Regions from separate parts of the Streptomyces sp. NPDC052079 genome, predicted to be linked through region 3. Evidence: riboswitches for the same ligand, from Rfam matches in the RefSeq annotation. Region 3 holds a riboswitch; each other region holds the start of a gene.

Region 1 (4,179 bases), on a different contig from region 3:
GCGGCCCGTCCTGCGGTACTGCGCCGACTTCCACGCGACGAGCGCCCGCAGCGCGGCCGGGTCGCGTTCGTCGAAGACGAACCGCACGGGTCCGGCCTGGCGGCCCAGCCTGCGCTCCTTGGCCAGCGTGGTCTTCAGGAACTTCGGCGACTGGGTGCGCAGCACCGACTCATAGGTCTCGTAGCCCTTCTCCACGTCGATGACGAAGCTGGCATGCTCCTCGGCCGCGTGCGGCGCGAACAGTTCCTGTCCGGCCTCCAGGTTGTCGAAGGCGAAGCTCGACAACGAGCAGGCCCGCAGCAGTTCACCGGTCTCCAGGACGGCACCGGGAGCCAGCACCGCGCCCTGGCAGTCCGACACCCCGAGCCCGATCGCCCGGCCCTGTCCCGCCACGCCCCGCTCGTAGGGCAGGAAGCCCGCAGGTTCCGCCCCTTCGTACAGCACGGCCACCCGGGCCCCGGGCCGCACCCGGCCCACGGCGGTGGCGAACTCCGGTTCCATGAAAGGGCTGCGTGGTGCGTCCATCGCGGCACGTAATGCGCGCCAGCGCTCCCGTTCCCCCTCGCCCAGCTCCTCCGGCCTCAGCACGCGCATGCGTCCACTGCTCACCTGACCCCCCGATCAAGTCCCCCCTGGACTCTTGGAAGGTACCGCCCGAGCCCACCGGGGCGGTAGATAGCGGACGATGTTCTTGCCAAACGGTGAAAGAGTCCTCAACCGGTCCTTACCCGGTGATGACGGAAGGAGAACCGCGCCGAAAGCGAGCGGATACGGGCATGGTGAATCGGACGGTCGCGTTGTCCGTATTCTCTGATCATGGCCGCACCCACCGCTTTCTCACTCATCGCCACCGACCTGGACGGGACGCTGCTGCGCGGCGACGACACCCTGTCCGACCGGTCCCTCGCCGCGCTCGCGCGGGCGGAGCGGGCCGGTGCCCGGCACCTCGTCGTGACGGGGCGTCCCGCCCCCAGGGTGCGGCCGCTTCTGGACGACCTCGGTTGCACGGGGCTCGCGGTGTGCGGACAGGGCGCGCAGGTGTACGACGCCGGCGCGCACCGGCTGCTGTGGTCCGTCAGGCTGGACCGGGAACTGGCGGAGACCGCCCTCGGCAAGATCGAGGCCGAGGTGGGGGAGGTGTACGCCGCGGTCGACCAGGACGGGGTCGACGGGCTGACGCTGATCGAGCCGGGGTATCTGATGCCGCATCCGACGCTGCCCGCGGTGCGGATCGAGCGGCGGCGTGATCTGTGGGAGCGGCCGATCAGCAAGGTGCTGCTGCGCCACCCGCATCTGTCCGACGACGCGTTGGCGGCGGCGGCGCGTGCGGTGGTCGGTTCGCTGGCGACGGTCACCATGTCGGGACCCGGAACCGTGGAGCTCCAGCCGTGCGGGGTGACCAAGGCGACCGGCCTGGCGCTGGCCGCCGAGCACCTGGGGCTGAGCCCGGAGCGGACGGTCGCCTTCGGCGACATGCCCAACGACATCCCCATGTTCGACTGGGCGGCGCACGGGGTCGCCATGGCCAACGCGCATCCCGAGCTGAAGGCGGTGGCCGACGAGGTCACCACGTCGAACGAGGACGACGGCGTGGCCGTCGTCCTCGAGCGACTGTTCGGTGGGCCGGCCGTGGTCGGCCGTCAGCGCCCGGCTCAGTACGCGCCGAAGACGTTGTCGATCGAGCCGTAGCGGTCGGCGGCGTAGTTGCAGGCCGCCGTGATGTTCGCGACCGGGTCGTACGGGTCGAAGGCGGTGCCGGGCACGTGGTACGCCTGGAAGGTCGGGTCGATGACCTGCAGCAGGCCCTTCGACGGGGTGCCCTTGGCGGCGTTGGAGTCCCACAGGTTGATGGCGGTCGGGTTGCCGGAGGACTCGCGCATGATGTTGCGGTGGATGCCCTCGTAGGAGCCCGGGATGCCGTGCTGCGCCATGACGTCCAGCGACTCGCGGATCCAGCCGTCGAGGTTGTTCGGGTAAGCCGTCGTGGAAGCGGCGGTCGGGGTGGCCGTCTGGGTGGCCGCGGAGGCGGTGGTGGCGCCGAACAGCGGGAGGGCGACCACGGCGACGCCGGTACCGGCGACGGCGAGGGTGCGGGCGATGCGGCGGTTGCCGAAGCGACGCAGCTGACCGGAAACGGACATGTCTGGGTTCCTCTCCTACGCCTGCGAGGTGAGCTGTCGGGTTCGGGCGGGAGAGTGCCCGGCCGTGCCCCTGGAGGCATGGCTTCACCCCAAGGCCCTGTCGTCCCGCTCCCGCCCGCCCGTTCGGGCGGAGGACGGGAATGGGAGGACAGGACCCCGCCGTTCCGGCGCGTGGCCGGGCCGGCGGCTTACCTGGGTCCCCCGCTCCTGCCGTGTGTGAGTTGGTCGGTGGGTGTCATGCGGGCGGTGGCAGGATTCGGCGTCCGCCCGGCAGGCCCGGAACGTATGCGAGAGCACATGGAGGGAACAAGTGCGGGTGTCACGCAATCAGCCCTTTGATCTTGGATCGGGTGATTTGGGGTGCTTGATCCTTTGCGGGTGCCAACGGTCAACTCGGTTTCGTGGGAGGGAAAAACGCCGATCGGGCCAGGTGGTGGACGCGGCGGGCGGCACGTGACCGACTTCACTCACCGCGAGCCCAGGGACCATTTACCGCCAAGAGGAATTCGCTTGCTAATTCCGGCAAATCGGACGGACGTCCGGGCAGGATGGTTGACAGGGCGTTACGTCCGGGAAGGTGGCACATTGTCCGTTGTTATCAACCGGTCAAAAGCACTCCGCTCCCGATCCGGTGCCGCCCTGCCGGTAACCCCGGGTGCTGGCGGTGATCGAAACGTGACCGGATACGCTGACTTGAGTGATGGCAGCGACGTATCGACATTCCGCGTAACCGCCAGTGGACACCAGCAGACAGGAGACCCCTCGTGACCGTCGTCGGGCCGTTCGGGCTGAGCGTGCGGGACCAGGCTCTGGAAGCCGATGTCCAGGCCGGAATGACGGCTGTCGAGGAAGGGCTGATCGAGGCCACCAAGAGTGAGGTCCCCTTCATCACCGGTGCCGCCCAGCATCTGGTGCGGGCCGGCGGCAAGCGCTTCCGTCCGCTGCTGGTGATGCTCGCCGCCCAGTTCGGCGACCCCTACGCGCCCGGCATCGTGCCGTCCGCCGTGGTGGTGGAGCTCACCCACCTGGCCACGCTCTACCACGACGACGTGATGGACGAGGCCGAGGTCCGGCGCGGTGTCGACAGTGCGAACGCCCGCTGGGGCAACTCCGTCGCGGTCCTCACCGGCGACTTCCTCTTCGCCCGGGCCTCGCACATCCTGGCCGACCTCGGACCGGAGGCGGTCCGGGTGCAGGCCGAGGCGTTCGAACGGCTGGTCACCGGGCAGATCCTGGAGACCGCGGGACCGCAGGACGGCCGCGACCCCGTCGACCACTACCTGGACGTGCTCGGCGGCAAGACCGGATCGCTGGTCGCCGTCTCCTGCCGCTTCGGCGCGATGATGTCCGGCGCCGACGAGACGGTCGTGGACGTGCTCACCCAGTACGGCGAGCGGCTCGGCGTCGCCTTCCAGCTCGCCGACGACGTCCTGGACATCGCCTCCGACTCCAGCGAGTCCGGCAAGACCCCCGGCACCGACCTGCGCGAGGGCATCGCCACGCTGCCCGTGCTGCGGCTGCGCGAGCGGGCGGCCCGGCTGGGACTGGCCGAGGACATCGCCCTGTGCGAGCTGCTGGACTCCGACCTCACCGACGACGCCCGGCACGCCGAGGCGCTGCGGCTGCTGCGCGGGCACCCCGCGCTGGAGCAGGCCCGCCGGGACACCGTGCGGTACGCCGAGGAGGCGCGCGCCGCGCTGGCCCCGCTGCGAGAGTGCGAGGCCAAGGCGGCACTCGTGCAGCTGTGCGACGCGGTGGTGCACCGCGCCGGCTGAGCCCGGCCGGGCCCGAACTGCCCCGCGCCCCCTACTGGTCGGGGGAGAAAACCACCTCGCGTGTCATACCGGAGCAGTACACGGAGTTGCGTCCGGGGTCTGACGCTTCCGCATGCCGTATTTGGTCAGATGGACCAGACGGACAACACCACGTCTCACCGGTTCGGGTGAGAATGGCGGCTCAGGGTGAGACTGGTGCAAGGACACGAGACGGAAGCCGCCGCCGACCACGGAGGGCATCACATGGCACCGTACGATTCCGA
Region 2 (4,179 bases), on a different contig from region 3:
ACTCCGGTGGCGCGGCGGGCTCATTATGCGCGGACTGCGCACACTTCCGGTGGAATTCACCCCACCGCAAAAGTGACGGACCGGGCTCCGGTCTTTGCCCCCGCTCGGGCCAGCGCAAACGTGACACGCGCTCAACTCTGTGATCTTCACGTGATCTGCGCGGCATTAACTTGTGACAAGTGATCGACTGCCGATACCTTCACCCTTCAAGTGCGGCGCTCCGTCTCGGGCTCCTTCGCCGCGCCGGTTCATCGCTGTCGTGTGAAAGGTCTTCGCATGCTCTCCGGGAACGGTCGGCACCGCCGCCCCCGCCAGGCTCCGGCTCTCCTCGTCGCGGCCGGAGTGACCGGCTCCGCCATCGCGATCCCGCTCCTCGCGGCCGGCAGCGCCAGCGCGGCCGACGGCTCCACCTGGGACCGGGTCGCCGAGTGCGAGAGCGGTGGTTCCTGGAGCGAGAACAGCGGCAACGGGTACTACGGCGGCCTGCAGTTGACCCAGGACGACTGGGAGAAGTACGGCGGCCTGGACTATGCGCCGAGCGCCGACCAGGCCAGCCGCAATCAGCAGATAGCCGTCGCCGAGGCGATCCTCGCCGACCAGGGTGTCGGAGCATGGCGCACCTGCGGCCTGCTCGCGGGCCTGGAGCAGAACGCTCCCGCGGCCGACGTCGACACGGGTACGTCCGCCTCGCCGGACTCCGGCGACGCATCCGCTTCCGCCTCTCCGTCGGCCACGGCCGACCCGTCGTCCGGTGCGGACGGAAAGGACAAGACGCCGGAGGGCGCCGGCGGCGCATCGTATGAATCCGGCAGGTCGACTGAATCGGACGCCCCTTCGGGCAGCGACGGTGGCGACAAGAGTGCGGACGTCAGTGCCTCCCCCTCTGCCACCCCCGACGGTGACAAGCCGGACAAGACGGTGCAGAGCGGCGGTTCTTCAGCGGACAGTGGTGACGAGGGAACCGGTCGCCACCGCGGCGCCGGCGCCGAGGAGGGTGAGGACGAGGAGCGTGCGTCCGAGTCGTCCGGCCGGCACGCGCGCGGTCTCGACGCCTGGGGCAGCACCGGCGGCTCCTACACCGTGGACTCCGGGGACAACCTCTCGTCCATCGCCGACTCCCTTGCGGTCGACGGCGGATGGCGTGCGCTGTACGCCGTCAACGCCCAGCTCATCGGCGCCGACCCGGACTACATCCTGCCGGGTCAGGAGCTCGAGGTCGGGACCGAAGCGGGCGAAAAGTGACATCCGAAATCGCCCGGACGCGGGGCCGGTTGACGGCATGATTCGCGCCGAATGTCCGGTGTAAAGGCCGTGAGAGATAGGTCTCAGAAGCGCTGATCCTCTTTGATATTCCGTGAATCGCGTGTCTACGGTCGTGACCGCTCGCCATCGCGGGCCCCGGCTGCCGCCACGCCGAATCCTGCCAGCGGCAGCACGGGAACAGTCGTCGCGTCATGCGCCGTAGGCAGGAGCGGGGGACCCAAGGTAAGTGCCCTTTCCGGTGATTGACACCGGTTCGGGCTTGGGGTGAAGCCGCCTCCCGGGAGGGACGCGGCCGGGCAACTCAACCGGCCCGAACCCGACAGCTCACCTCGCAGGCGTCGGTGAGGGGATCCACCATGCTGTTTTCCGGCAAGGGCAAGCACCGTCGTCCGTCCAAGGGCACCCGCGCGATGACCATCGCCGGTGTCGCCTCCGCCGCCGTCGCCGCCCCGCTGATGGCGGCCGGCAGCGCCTCCGCCGCCACCGCGTCCGAGTGGGACGCCGTCGCCCAGTGCGAGTCCGGCGGCAACTGGTCCATCAACACCGGCAACGGTTACTACGGCGGTCTGCAGTTCTCCGCCTCCACCTGGGCCGGCTACGGCGGCACGAAGTACGCCCCCAGCGCTGACCATGCCACCAAGGCCCAGCAGATCGAGATCGCCGAGAAGGTCCTGGCGGGCCAGGGCAAGGGCGCCTGGCCGGTCTGCGGCAAGGGCCTCTCCAACGCCGCCTACACCGGCGACTCGGCCGGCTCCGCGCAGAACACCCAGCCCCGCGAGACCGAGCAGAAGGCCTCGCGCTCCACCGAGCGCCCGGCCGCCGAGAAGCAGGCCGAGCCGAAGGCCGAGAAGAAGACCGTCACCACCCCCACCGGCAAGAAGGTCGAGAAGGGCGACGGCGAGTACAAGGTCGTCAAGGGCGACACCCTCAGCTCCATCGCCGAGGAGCACGACGTCAAGGGCGGCTGGGCTGAGCTGTTCAAGCTGAACGACGACATCGTCCAGGACGCCGACCTCATCTACCCGGGCCAGCAGCTGCACCTGAAGTAGGGCAACGCCGCAGGTCCCTCCCCGTCCCCACGGGCTCCCCGCCCCGGTGCGTCATCCCCCGTACGCACCGGGGCGGGGTCATGCGCGGGGGAAGACTTTCCGGTCGGGGTTTCCGGAACCGCCTTTGTTCCGATCAAAAACAATCTACGCTCGGTTCTGTCCATGGGGTGAGCGGCCGGATGGCCGATCGCCCGGAGCCGGTTAGGCTCGGTCTCGCAAGACCTCCGTGGCCTTGCTCACCCGCGTCACATCCAAGAAGGAGATGCTCGTGCCGTCCATCGACGTCGTCGTAGCCCGGGAAATCCTGGACTCCCGAGGCAACCCCACGGTCGAGGTCGAGGTCGGCCTCGACGACGGCAGCACGGGTCGTGCCGCCGTCCCGTCCGGCGCCTCCACCGGCGCCTTCGAGGCCATCGAACTCCGTGACGGCGATGCCAACCGTTACCTGGGCAAGGGCGTCGAGAAGGCCGTACTGGCCGTCATCGAGCAGATCGGCCCGGAGCTCGTCGGCTACGACGCCACGGAGCAGCGCCTGATCGACCAGGCGATGTTCGACCTGGACGCCACCGACAACAAGGGCTCCCTGGGCGCCAACGCCATCCTCGGCGTCTCGCTCGCCGTCGCCCACGCCGCCTCCGAGGCCTCCGACCTTCCGCTGTTCCGCTACCTGGGCGGTCCGAACGCGCATCTGCTGCCGGTGCCGATGATGAACATCCTGAACGGCGGCTCGCACGCCGACTCCAACGTGGACATCCAGGAGTTCATGATCGCCCCGATCGGCGCGGAGTCCTTCTCCGAGGCCCTGCGCTGGGGCGCCGAGGTCTACCACACGCTGAAGAAGGTCCTGAAGAGCAAGGGCCTGGCCACCGGCCTCGGCGACGAGGGCGGCTTCGCCCCCAACCTCGGCTCCAACCGTGAGGCCCTCGACCTCATCCTCGAGGCCATCAGGGAAGCCGGCTACACCCCCGGCGAGCAGATCGCCCTCGCGCTCGACGTCGCCGCCTCCGAGTTCTACAAGGACGGCTCCTACACCTTCGAGGGCAAGACGCGCTCGGCCGCCGAGATGACCGAGTACTACGCCGAGCTCGTCGAGGCGTACCCGCTCGTCTCCATCGAGGACCCGCTGTTCGAGGACGACTGGGAGGGCTGGAAGACCATCACCGCCAAGCTCGGTGACAAGGTCCAGCTCGTCGGCGACGACCTGTTCGTCACCAACCCCGAGCGTCTCGCGCGCGGCATCGACGAGGGCGCCGCCAACGCCCTGCTGGTCAAGGTCAACCAGATCGGCTCGCTGACCGAGACCCTGGACGCCGTCGAGCTGGCCCAGCGCAACGGCTTCAAGTGCATGATGTCCCACCGCTCCGGCGAGACCGAGGACGTCACCATCGCCGACCTCGCGGTCGCCACCAACTGCGGCCAGATCAAGACCGGGGCCCCGGCCCGCTCCGAGCGCGTCGCCAAGTACAACCAGCTGCTGCGCATCGAGGAGATCCTCGACGACGCCGCGGTGTACGCCGGCCGCAGCGCGTTCCCGCGGTTCCGCTCCGAGGACTGAGCGCCGGTTCGCAGGCAGCGTCGTACGTACGTCCCCGTACTCGGTCCCGTACCGTGTGCGGGGACGTACGCGCGTATGACGGTGAACGAGACGCGTATGACGGCGAGACGAGAGGCGGGATCATGGCGGTGCTGTGCGGGAGCGCGACTCCGTGACCGGCCGGGACCGTTTCTCCACCGCGACCAGGATCCGGCTGATCGGCGAGCAGACCGCCGCCCGGGTCTACCGCTCGCAGACCAGGCGGCAGGCCCGCCGCTCCCGGCTGACCGGCCGGGCGGCGCTGCTCGCGCTGGTGCTCTGCTCGCTGATCGT
Region 3 (4,179 bases):
GCGCTGCCACCGCCCCGGCCAGCAGGTCGTCGCCGTGGAGGTGCTGCTCGACGCGCCCCTGGAGGCCGAGCCGGCCGGGCTCGACGGCGTTGCCACGATCATGGGGCGCGCCTTCTCCGAGGGCACCGACAAGCACTCCGCCGAGGAGTTCGCCGCCGAACTGGAGCGCTGCGGCGCCACCCTGGACGCGCACGCCGACCACCCCGGCGTCCGCCTCAGCCTGGAGGTCCCGGCCTCACGGCTCCCCAAGGCGCTCGGGCTGCTCGCCGACGCCCTCCGGGCGCCCGCGTTCGCCGACAGCGAAATCGAACGGCTCGTCCGCAACCGCCTCGACGAGATCCCGCACGAGCTGGCGAACCCCTCCCGCCGCGCGGCGAAGGAGCTCGCCAAGGAGCTGTTCCCGGCGAGCTCGCGCATGTCACGCCCGCGCCAGGGCAGCGAGGAGACGGTCGCCGGAATCGACTCCGCGGCCGTGCGCGCCTTCTACGAGAGGCACGTCCGCCCCGCCACGACCACCGCCGTGGTCGTCGGCGACCTCACCGGCGTCGACCTCGACGCGCTGCTCGGCGACACGCTGGGCGCCTGGACCGGCTCCTCGGCCCGGCCGCGGCCCATCCCGCCGGTGGTCGCCGACGACCGGGGCCGGGTCGTGATCGTGGACCGTCCCGGCGCCGTCCAGACGCAGCTGCTGATCGGCCGGATCGGCCCCGACCGGCACGACCGCGTCTGGCCCGCACAGATCCTCGGCACGTACTGCCTCGGCGGCACCCTCACCTCCCGCCTGGACCGCGTGCTGCGCGAGGAGAAGGGCTACACCTACGGCGTGCGGGCGTTCGGGCAGGTCCTCAGGTCCGCCCCCGACGGCACCGGCGCGGCGATGCTGGCCATCAGCGGCTCCGTCGACACGCCGAACACCGGCCCCGCCCTGGACGACCTGTGGCAGGTGCTGCGCACGCTCGCCGCGGAGGGGCTGACCGACGCCGAACGCGACGTCGCCGTGCAGAACCTGGTGGGTGTGGCGCCCCTCAAGTACGAGACCGCCGCGGCCGTCGCGAGCACCCTGGCCGACCAGGTCGAGCAGCACCTGCCGGACCACTACCAGGCCGACCTGTACCGGCAGTTGGCCGCGACGGGCACCGTGGAGGCCACCGCGGCGGTCGTGAGCGCCTTCCCGGTGGACCGCCTGGTGACCGTCCTCGTCGGTGACGCGGCGCAGATCAAGGCGCCGGTCGAGGCCCTCGGGATCGGCGAAGTCACCGTCGTGACGGCCGAGTAGCGAGCCGCCGGCCGGTATCCGCGCAGAGGGCCCTGGTGACACGAAAGTCACCAGGGCCCTCTTATGCCCGGAATTGGGGCGGAGGTTGCCTGTCTGCCCTGTGGGATGCGCTACAAAAACCCGGAATCGTTTGGGGATTGGGAGACGTCCCGCTTAGCTTCGTGCGGGCTGTTCGTCGGGCAGTGCGCCGCATCCGCGGCACCGAACAGCCATCGCCGAGTCCCCGTACGGCGCGAGCCAGGGGAGCCGGGGACCCACCTGTAGTCCCTGGGGTGAATCGGACGCCCGCGCGTGCCGCGAGGGGGCCCGTAGGAGACCTTCCTGCTCCGAACCCGTCAGCTAACCCGGTAGGCGAGAGGGAAGGAAAGGACCAGCCTGTACATGGCGTTCACCCGCGCCCCCGGGAAGCACCGTCGTCCCAGCCGGATGCAGCGCGGCACCGCCCGCGCGGCGGGCGTCGCGGCCCTCGCCGGCACCGGAGTCGTCGGCTCCCTCACGGCTCCGGCGCTCGCCGCCGAACCCGCCGCCGCGCAGACCGGCCTCACTCCCGTCATCACCCTGGGCGACACGGTCGCCGAACGGATCGACGCCCAGGCGGCCGCCCAGCACGAGGCCGCGCGCGCGGCGGCCGAGGCCGCCGCGCGGAAGGCCGCCGAGGAGGCCGCCCGTGAGATGGCGGCAGAGAAGGCGGCCGAGGAGGCCGCGAAGGCCCGCGCGGAGAAGGAGCGGGCCGCGCGTGAGGCGGAGCGCAAGCGCCTCAACACCTTCGTCTCCCCGATCCCGGGCTCCTACGTCTCCACCGCCTACCAGAGCGGCGGCGCCGTCTGGTCGTCCGGCAGCCACACCGGTATCGACTTCCACGCGGCGAGCGGTACGCCCGTCCAGTCGGTCGGCATGGGCACCGTCGTCGAGGCCGGCTGGGGCGGTGCGTACGGCAACCAGGTCGTGATCAAGATGAACGACGGCACGTACACGCAGTACGCTCACCTGTCGTCCCTCGCCGTCTCGGCGGGGCAGCAGGTCACCGCGGGACAGCAGATCGGCCTCTCCGGCGCCACCGGGAATGTCACGGGCGCCCATCTCCATTTTGAGGCCCGCACGGGGGCCGATTACGGCTCCGACCTCGACCCCGTCGCCTACCTCCGCGCGCATGGCGTGAACCTCTGAGACACGCGCGCGCCCGCTGCGCGGCGCCCACGGCCGGTGGGTGGTGCGGGGTCGGGTCGGGGATGTCCGTCCTCGGACTGGCGCGACTGTGCTTGTTGGTGGAGCTGAGGGCGCGGACGCGCCAGCCACAGCGGGCGAACACCCCCGCCCCGCCGTACGCGACTCCCCCGGCCCACCGTCGCAGGGGAGTGGAAAAGAAGGAAAGGTCCGCCCGGATCATCCGGGCGGGCCTTTCCTGTGCCGTGTCGGGTGCCTGCGAGGAACGAAACCGTCCCCGCGCTCACGCGCGATTCAGACGGTCTCGGGGAGCTCCTCCAGCCCCTCGGAGACCAGCTTCGCCAGACGGTCCAGGGCGGCCTCCGCCCCTTCCGCGTCGGACGCGAGGACGATCTCCTCGCCGCCCTGGGCGCCCAGGCCCAGCACGGCGAGCATGGAGGCCGCGTTGACGGGGTTGCCCCCGGCCTTGGCGATCGTCACGGGGACGCCTGCGGCCGTGGCGGCTCGGACGAAGATGGAGGCGGGGCGGGCGTGGAGACCCTCGGCCCAGCCGACGTTGACGCGGCGCTCAGCCATGTGTTGCTGCCCTTCGGTGTTCAGGGTTGTCTAGACCAGCTTCGCATATCGTGAAGCCTGTCCAAAGCGGCATCCGTGCCCGCTCCCGGTGACAGCCGGACCGCGGCCTCGCTCCGGCTGTCGTCCACCACAGACTGCCTCGCGCCGTCGCCGTACGCGAGCCGTACTCTGGGGCGCATGCAGATCCCGTCGGACCGGCACGAGTATCCCGCCCACTGGGAGGCCGACGTGGTGCTGCGCGACGGCGGCACCGCGCGTATCCGCCCCATCACCGTCGACGACGCGGAGCGCCTGGTCAGCTTCTACGAGCAGGTCTCGGACGAGTCGAAGTACTACCGCTTCTTCGCGCCCTACCCTCGCCTGTCCGCCAAGGACGTCCACCGCTTCACGCACCATGACTTCGTGGACCGGGTGGGACTCGCGGCCACCATCGGCGGCGAGTTCATCGGCACCGTACGCTACGACCGGATCGGCACCGACGGAACGCCCGCGTCCGCACCGGCCGACGAGGCGGAGGTCGCCTTCCTGGTGCAGGACGCCCACCAGGGACGGGGCGTCGCCTCCGCGCTGCTGGAGCACATCGGTGCCGTCGCGCGGGAGCGCGGCATCCGCCGGTTCGCGGCCGAGGTGCTGCCCGCCAACACCAAGATGATCAAGGTGTTCACCGACGCCGGATACACCCAGAAGCGCAGCTTCGAGGACGGCGTCGTCCGGTTGGAGTTCGACCTCGAGCCCACGGACCGGTCCATGGCCGTGCAGTACGCGCGCGAGCAACGCGCGGAGGCACGTTCGGTGCAGCGGCTGCTCGCCCCCGGCTCGGTCGCCGTCGTCGGCGCCGGACGCGCCCCCGGCGGTGTGGGACGCAGCATCCTCGACAACATCCGGGACGCCGGGTACACCGGCCGGCTCTACGCCGTGAACAAGGCGTTCGCGCAGGATCAGAAGGAGCTCGACGGGGTGGCCGCGTACCGGTCCGTCCGGGAGGTCGACGGACCCGTCGAGCTCGCGGTCGTCGCCGTGCCCGCCGAGCACGTCCCCGAGGTCGTGACCGAGTGCGGTGAACACGGAGTGCAGGGGCTCGTCGTCGTCTCGGCCGGTTACGCCGAGTCCGGACCCGACGGCCGCGAACGCCAGCGTGCCCTCGTCCGGCAAGCCCGTTCGTA
Region 4 (4,179 bases), on a different contig from region 3:
GGAGTCCTTGTCCAGGAACTGCTTGGCCATGTCCCATCCCGACCCGGAGGGACGCGTACGGGCCTGCCCGCCCGGGTTCTGGAACACGCCGTTCGCGAAGTGCGGGGACCTGCGGATCCGCGCCAGGCGCTCACCGGCCGGCTCCGCGCCGAAGGCCGGCAGCCGCAGGGCGGTCAGCCTCGCCCGGGGGGCGGAAGAAGCGGCCACGGTACCTCCAGATGAAGTCGATCGGAGTGTCCATTATGTGCGGTGGCTCCGCGGACGGGGGCAGTTGTGGAAACAGCCCCCGCGCCCCCAAAGGGGCGCGGGCAACTGCGCGACCAGCCACCCGTACACGCCCCCGCGCGCCAAGCCCCACGCGGACCTCAAGACGCCGCGAGCGCAGCACCCCAAAAGGGGCGCGGGGAACTGCGCGACCAGCCACGCACCACCCACACACGCCCCGCGCGCCCAGCACCCCGCGAACCGCGCCTCACGCCACCTTCGCGATCCGCGACCGGATGTCCTCCGGGGACAGCGTCCCCTTCGCCGTGACGTGGTCGCCCGACGACTCCCCCCGCAGGCGGCGGCCGATCCACGGGACCAGATACTCCCGCGCCCAGTGGACGTCGTCCCGCCGGATCTCCAACGTGCCGCGAGGCGGCAGCGGCGGCCACGGCTGCTCCGGGTCCGCGGGCACCTTCAGGCCGAGGGCGAGGCCCGCGCGCAGCGCGACGCGGGTGTGGCCCTCGGGCGAGAGGTGCAGCCGGTCGGCGTCCCAGGCCCTGCGGTCCTGGACGCTCTTGAGGGACCACAGGTCCAGCACCGTGCAGCCGTAGCGGTCGGCGATGGCCCGTACGTGCCCGTTGTACGTGGCGATCTTGCCGCGCAGATGCCTGAGCACGGGGACGCCGCGGGTGTCGAACCCGGTCGTCACCAGGACCGTGCCGCACACGGCGGTGAGGGCGGCGATCGCCTGCTCGAAGCGCTCGGCGACCTCGTCCGGGTCGGTGCCCGGACGGAGGATGTCGTTGCCGCCCGCGCAGAACGAGACCAGGTCGGGGGCGAGTTCGACCGCCACCGGGAGCTGGTCCGCCATGATCTGGTCCAGCAGCTTTCCGCGCACCGCGAGATTGGTGTACTCGAAGTCCCCCTCGGGCCGGCGGTCGGCGAGAAGCACGGCGAACCGGTCGGCCCAGCCGACGAACGCCCCGTCGGGGCCGGGGTCACCCACGCCCTCGGTGAAGCTGTCCCCCACCGCCACGTACGACCCGATCACTCTTCTGCTGTCATTCTTCGAATCGTCTGCCACGGCAGATCATGATTCACCGTGGAATGTGACCTACGCGACCGTAGGCGAGCGTTGACGTGCGGTGAGATAAGCCACTCTCAGAATGTCGCCCGGTCCGGAATACACCGGAGGCCGGACCCGTGGATGGGGTCCGGCCTTCGGTGCGCGTGTCAGGAAGGTTGCCGCAGGGGGTCAGATGGAGACGCCCTTGGAGCGGAGGTAGGAGAGCGGGTCCACGTCCGAGCCGTAGTTCGGGGTGGTGCGGATCTCGAAGTGCAGGTGCGGGCCGGTCGAGTTGCCGGTGGAGCCGGAGAGACCGACCTGCTGGCCGGCGCTCACGGTCTGGCCGGCCGAGACCGACAGCGAGGACAGGTGGGCGTACTGGGCGTAGTGGCCGTCGCTGAGCTGGATGACGACCTGGTTGCCGTACGCGCCGGCCCAGCCCGCGGAGACGACCGTGCCGGAGCCGACGGCCTTCAGGGAGGTGCCGGTCGGGACGCTGAAGTCGACACCGGTGTGGTAGCCGCTGGACCACATGCCGCCGGCCACCTTGTAGGCGGTGCCGATGCCGCCGCCGGGCACCGGGGAGCTGTAACCGGAGGCGGCCGGGGAGGACGGCTGCGGCTGCTCGGCCGGCTGCTGCGCCGGCTGCTCGGCGGGCTTCTCGGCCTTCGCCGCGGCAGGCTTCGGAGACGCCGGCGCAGTGGACTTCTTCGGCGTGGCCTTGGCGGCCTCACCGTCGATGGTGAGCTTCAGACCGGGGTGGATGAGTGCCGGGTCGTCGCCGACGGCCTCGCGGTTGTCCGCGTAGAGCTGCTTCCAGCCGCCGTCGACGTTCTCCGTCTCCGCGATCTTCGCCAGGTAGTCGCCGGCCTTCACGGTGTACGTGCGGACCTGGTCGCTCTTTTCGGCGGTGGCCTCGTGGCCGCCGGCGGAAAGGGACTGGACGGCCTTTTCGGGGGCCGCCTGCGGCGTGGCGGCGTTCGCGCCGGTGGCGCCGAGAAGCGGCAGGGCGAGTGCGGCGCCACCGGTTCCGGCGACGGCGATGGAGCGGGTGAAACGCTGAGCCTTGGGACGGCGGTGCTTACCCTTCGCGGGCATGACGAATTCCTCTCCGGCGCCTGCGAGGTGAGCTGTCGGGTTCGGACTGGAGATGTCCGGCCGCGATATCACGCGACTTAACCCCAAGCCGTTCCGGAGACCGGAACAGGCAGTCTTACCTGTGGGTCCCCCGCTCCTGCCGTACACGGGTCAGTGTGTGCGGGCTCCGGGCGGCGGCAGGATTAGGCGTCCGTCCGGATCGGTCGTGAACGTAAGCGACCCGGATGCGACGGGACAAGCGGCAGTTCGCCGCGAAGGTGCTTTTTCCGTGATCCACAGGAGGAATTGACGTCACCGAGCGTCAATCGTGATGCAGAGGGCCCACGAATTCCCTTGTTATTGCGCTTGATTACGTGAGCATGGCGATAACACATCGTCACGGATATGACGCTGCTCACGCACCCCACTCCCATTTCTCCTGCTTTGGTGGCATGTTATAGCGAAGCGACCTAATCGGACACAACGCCTCAATCATGCGATCACAGGCATGCGCATCCTGGGCGCCTGGGCGGCCGGGCCACGCCTGTGGAGAACTCATTGCCCCAGGCAGGCATGTCGTATCGTCAGGTGATGCCCGCCGACGAGCAGCGGCGGCGGCGCCGAGTGGGAGGAGTCCCCGTGACGCAGCAGATCCCGTCGACCGAACCCGAGCTGGCCGGAGTACGCAACTTCCGCGACGTGGGCGGACTGCCGACCGTGGACGGTCGGCGGGTGCGGCACGGGGTGCTGTTCCGCAGCGGTCACCTGGCCCATGCGACCGCCGAGGACGCCGTCTTCCTGTCCTCGCTCGGGCTGCACACGATCTTCGACTTCCGCAACGCGGCGGACCAGAAGCTGGAGGGGCCGGACGTCGAACTGCCGGGCGTGCGCAATCTGAACCTGCCGCTCAGCGACCCGGCCGACGGCGCCGAGTTCTGGAAGATGGTCCGCGACGGCGACCTGGACCAGCTGCGCTCGGTCCTCGCGGACGGCAAGGGCGCGGACCGGATGATCACCTCCTACCGGATGATCATCACGGAGCGCACCGCCGAGCACGCCCAGGTGCTGCGCTCGCTCGCCGAGGACAGCGTCCCCGTGCTGATGCACTGCGCGGCGGGCAAGGACCGTGCGGGACTGTCCGTGGCGGTGACGCTGCTCGCGCTGGGCGTCGAGCGGGACGCGATCGTCGACGACTACCTCAAGTCCAACGCCAAGCACCGCCGTTACAAGGTGCACCGCAGCGGCAGCTCCGCCTCGGCCTACTCCTCCGAGGTCATGGAGCTGCTCAGCCCGCTGTTCGACGCCCGGGCGGAGTACCTGTCGGCCGCCTTCGAGACGGTGGAGGAGACCTGGGGCGGGGTCGACGCCTATCTGGAGCAGGGGCTCGGCCTCACCCCCGGGGCCCGGGAGCGGCTGCGCGAGCGCATGCTCGACTGAGGCGGGCACCCGCCCCGGCGTCTACTTCTTGGGGGCTATCTCGAACAGGAAGTAGATGAAGGCCGCGAAGAGGTGCCCCACCACCACGTAGATGAACAGCCGCACCCACAGGGCCCGTGGGAACTTCTCCTCCATGTCCTTACCAGTCATGTCGCTTCTCCGTGGATCGGGCCCAGGCACAGCGCGGCCGTGGGACTCTGCAGCAGGGTGTGGACGAACAGCAGTTCGACCCCGTCGGGGTCGGCTGCGGCAATACGGTGCGGGGTCAGCGAGTCGAAGTGCGCGCTGTCGCCCGGGGCGAGCCGGTGCAGGACGTCCCCCAGGCGCAGCAGCAGCCGGCCCTTGAGGACGTACAGCCACTCCTCGCCGGGATGGACGCGCACGATGTCGCC

The links. A riboswitch is a leader RNA that binds a small molecule or an ion and turns the genes downstream of it on or off. The one in region 3 is predicted to bind cyclic di-AMP.
Positions count from the first base shown of each region.
Region 1: it holds a riboswitch for cyclic di-AMP, as region 3 does, so the genes downstream of both, AB0L56_RS00415 (transglycosylase SLT domain-containing protein) here and AB0L56_RS19180 (M23 family metallopeptidase) in region 3, are expected to answer to the same signal.
Region 2: it holds a riboswitch for cyclic di-AMP, as region 3 does, so the genes downstream of both, AB0L56_RS22835 (transglycosylase family protein) here and AB0L56_RS19180 (M23 family metallopeptidase) in region 3, are expected to answer to the same signal.
Region 4: it holds a riboswitch for cyclic di-AMP, as region 3 does, so the genes downstream of both, AB0L56_RS25440 (peptidoglycan DD-metalloendopeptidase family protein) here and AB0L56_RS19180 (M23 family metallopeptidase) in region 3, are expected to answer to the same signal.

Region 1 is NZ_JBFAWL010000001.1:83,145-87,323, forward strand. Features, by position in the region: gene AB0L56_RS00405 (GNAT family N-acetyltransferase) at 1-594, opposite strand, end outside; gene AB0L56_RS00410 (HAD family hydrolase) at 817-1,689, shown strand; gene AB0L56_RS00415 (transglycosylase SLT domain-containing protein) at 1,653-2,141, opposite strand; cyclic di-AMP (ydaO/yuaA leader) riboswitch at 2,145-2,281, opposite strand; gene AB0L56_RS00420 (polyprenyl synthetase family protein) at 2,906-3,916, shown strand; gene AB0L56_RS00425 (DUF2092 domain-containing protein) at 4,160-4,179, shown strand, end outside.
Region 2 is NZ_JBFAWL010000017.1:15,135-19,313, reverse strand. Features, by position in the region: gene AB0L56_RS22845 (cytochrome P450) at 1-76, shown strand, start outside; gene AB0L56_RS22840 (transglycosylase family protein) at 277-1,242, shown strand; cyclic di-AMP (ydaO/yuaA leader) riboswitch at 1,448-1,616, shown strand; gene AB0L56_RS22835 (transglycosylase family protein) at 1,620-2,312, shown strand; gene eno (phosphopyruvate hydratase) at 2,581-3,867, shown strand; gene AB0L56_RS22825 (septum formation initiator family protein) at 4,019-4,179, shown strand, end outside.
Region 3 is NZ_JBFAWL010000012.1:76,609-80,787, reverse strand. Features, by position in the region: gene AB0L56_RS19185 (pitrilysin family protein) at 1-1,276, shown strand, start outside; cyclic di-AMP (ydaO/yuaA leader) riboswitch at 1,480-1,645, shown strand; gene AB0L56_RS19180 (M23 family metallopeptidase) at 1,658-2,443, shown strand; gene AB0L56_RS19175 (HPr family phosphocarrier protein) at 2,735-3,016, opposite strand; gene AB0L56_RS19170 (GNAT family N-acetyltransferase) at 3,194-4,179, shown strand, end outside.
Region 4 is NZ_JBFAWL010000021.1:50,756-54,934, forward strand. Features, by position in the region: partial or broken gene AB0L56_RS25430 (MBL fold metallo-hydrolase) at 1-207, opposite strand, end outside; gene AB0L56_RS25435 (SGNH/GDSL hydrolase family protein) at 473-1,258, opposite strand; gene AB0L56_RS25440 (peptidoglycan DD-metalloendopeptidase family protein) at 1,463-2,371, opposite strand; cyclic di-AMP (ydaO/yuaA leader) riboswitch at 2,376-2,537, opposite strand; gene AB0L56_RS25445 (tyrosine-protein phosphatase) at 2,990-3,787, shown strand; gene AB0L56_RS25450 (DUF6126 family protein) at 3,809-3,937, opposite strand; gene AB0L56_RS25455 (XRE family transcriptional regulator) at 3,934-4,179, opposite strand, start outside.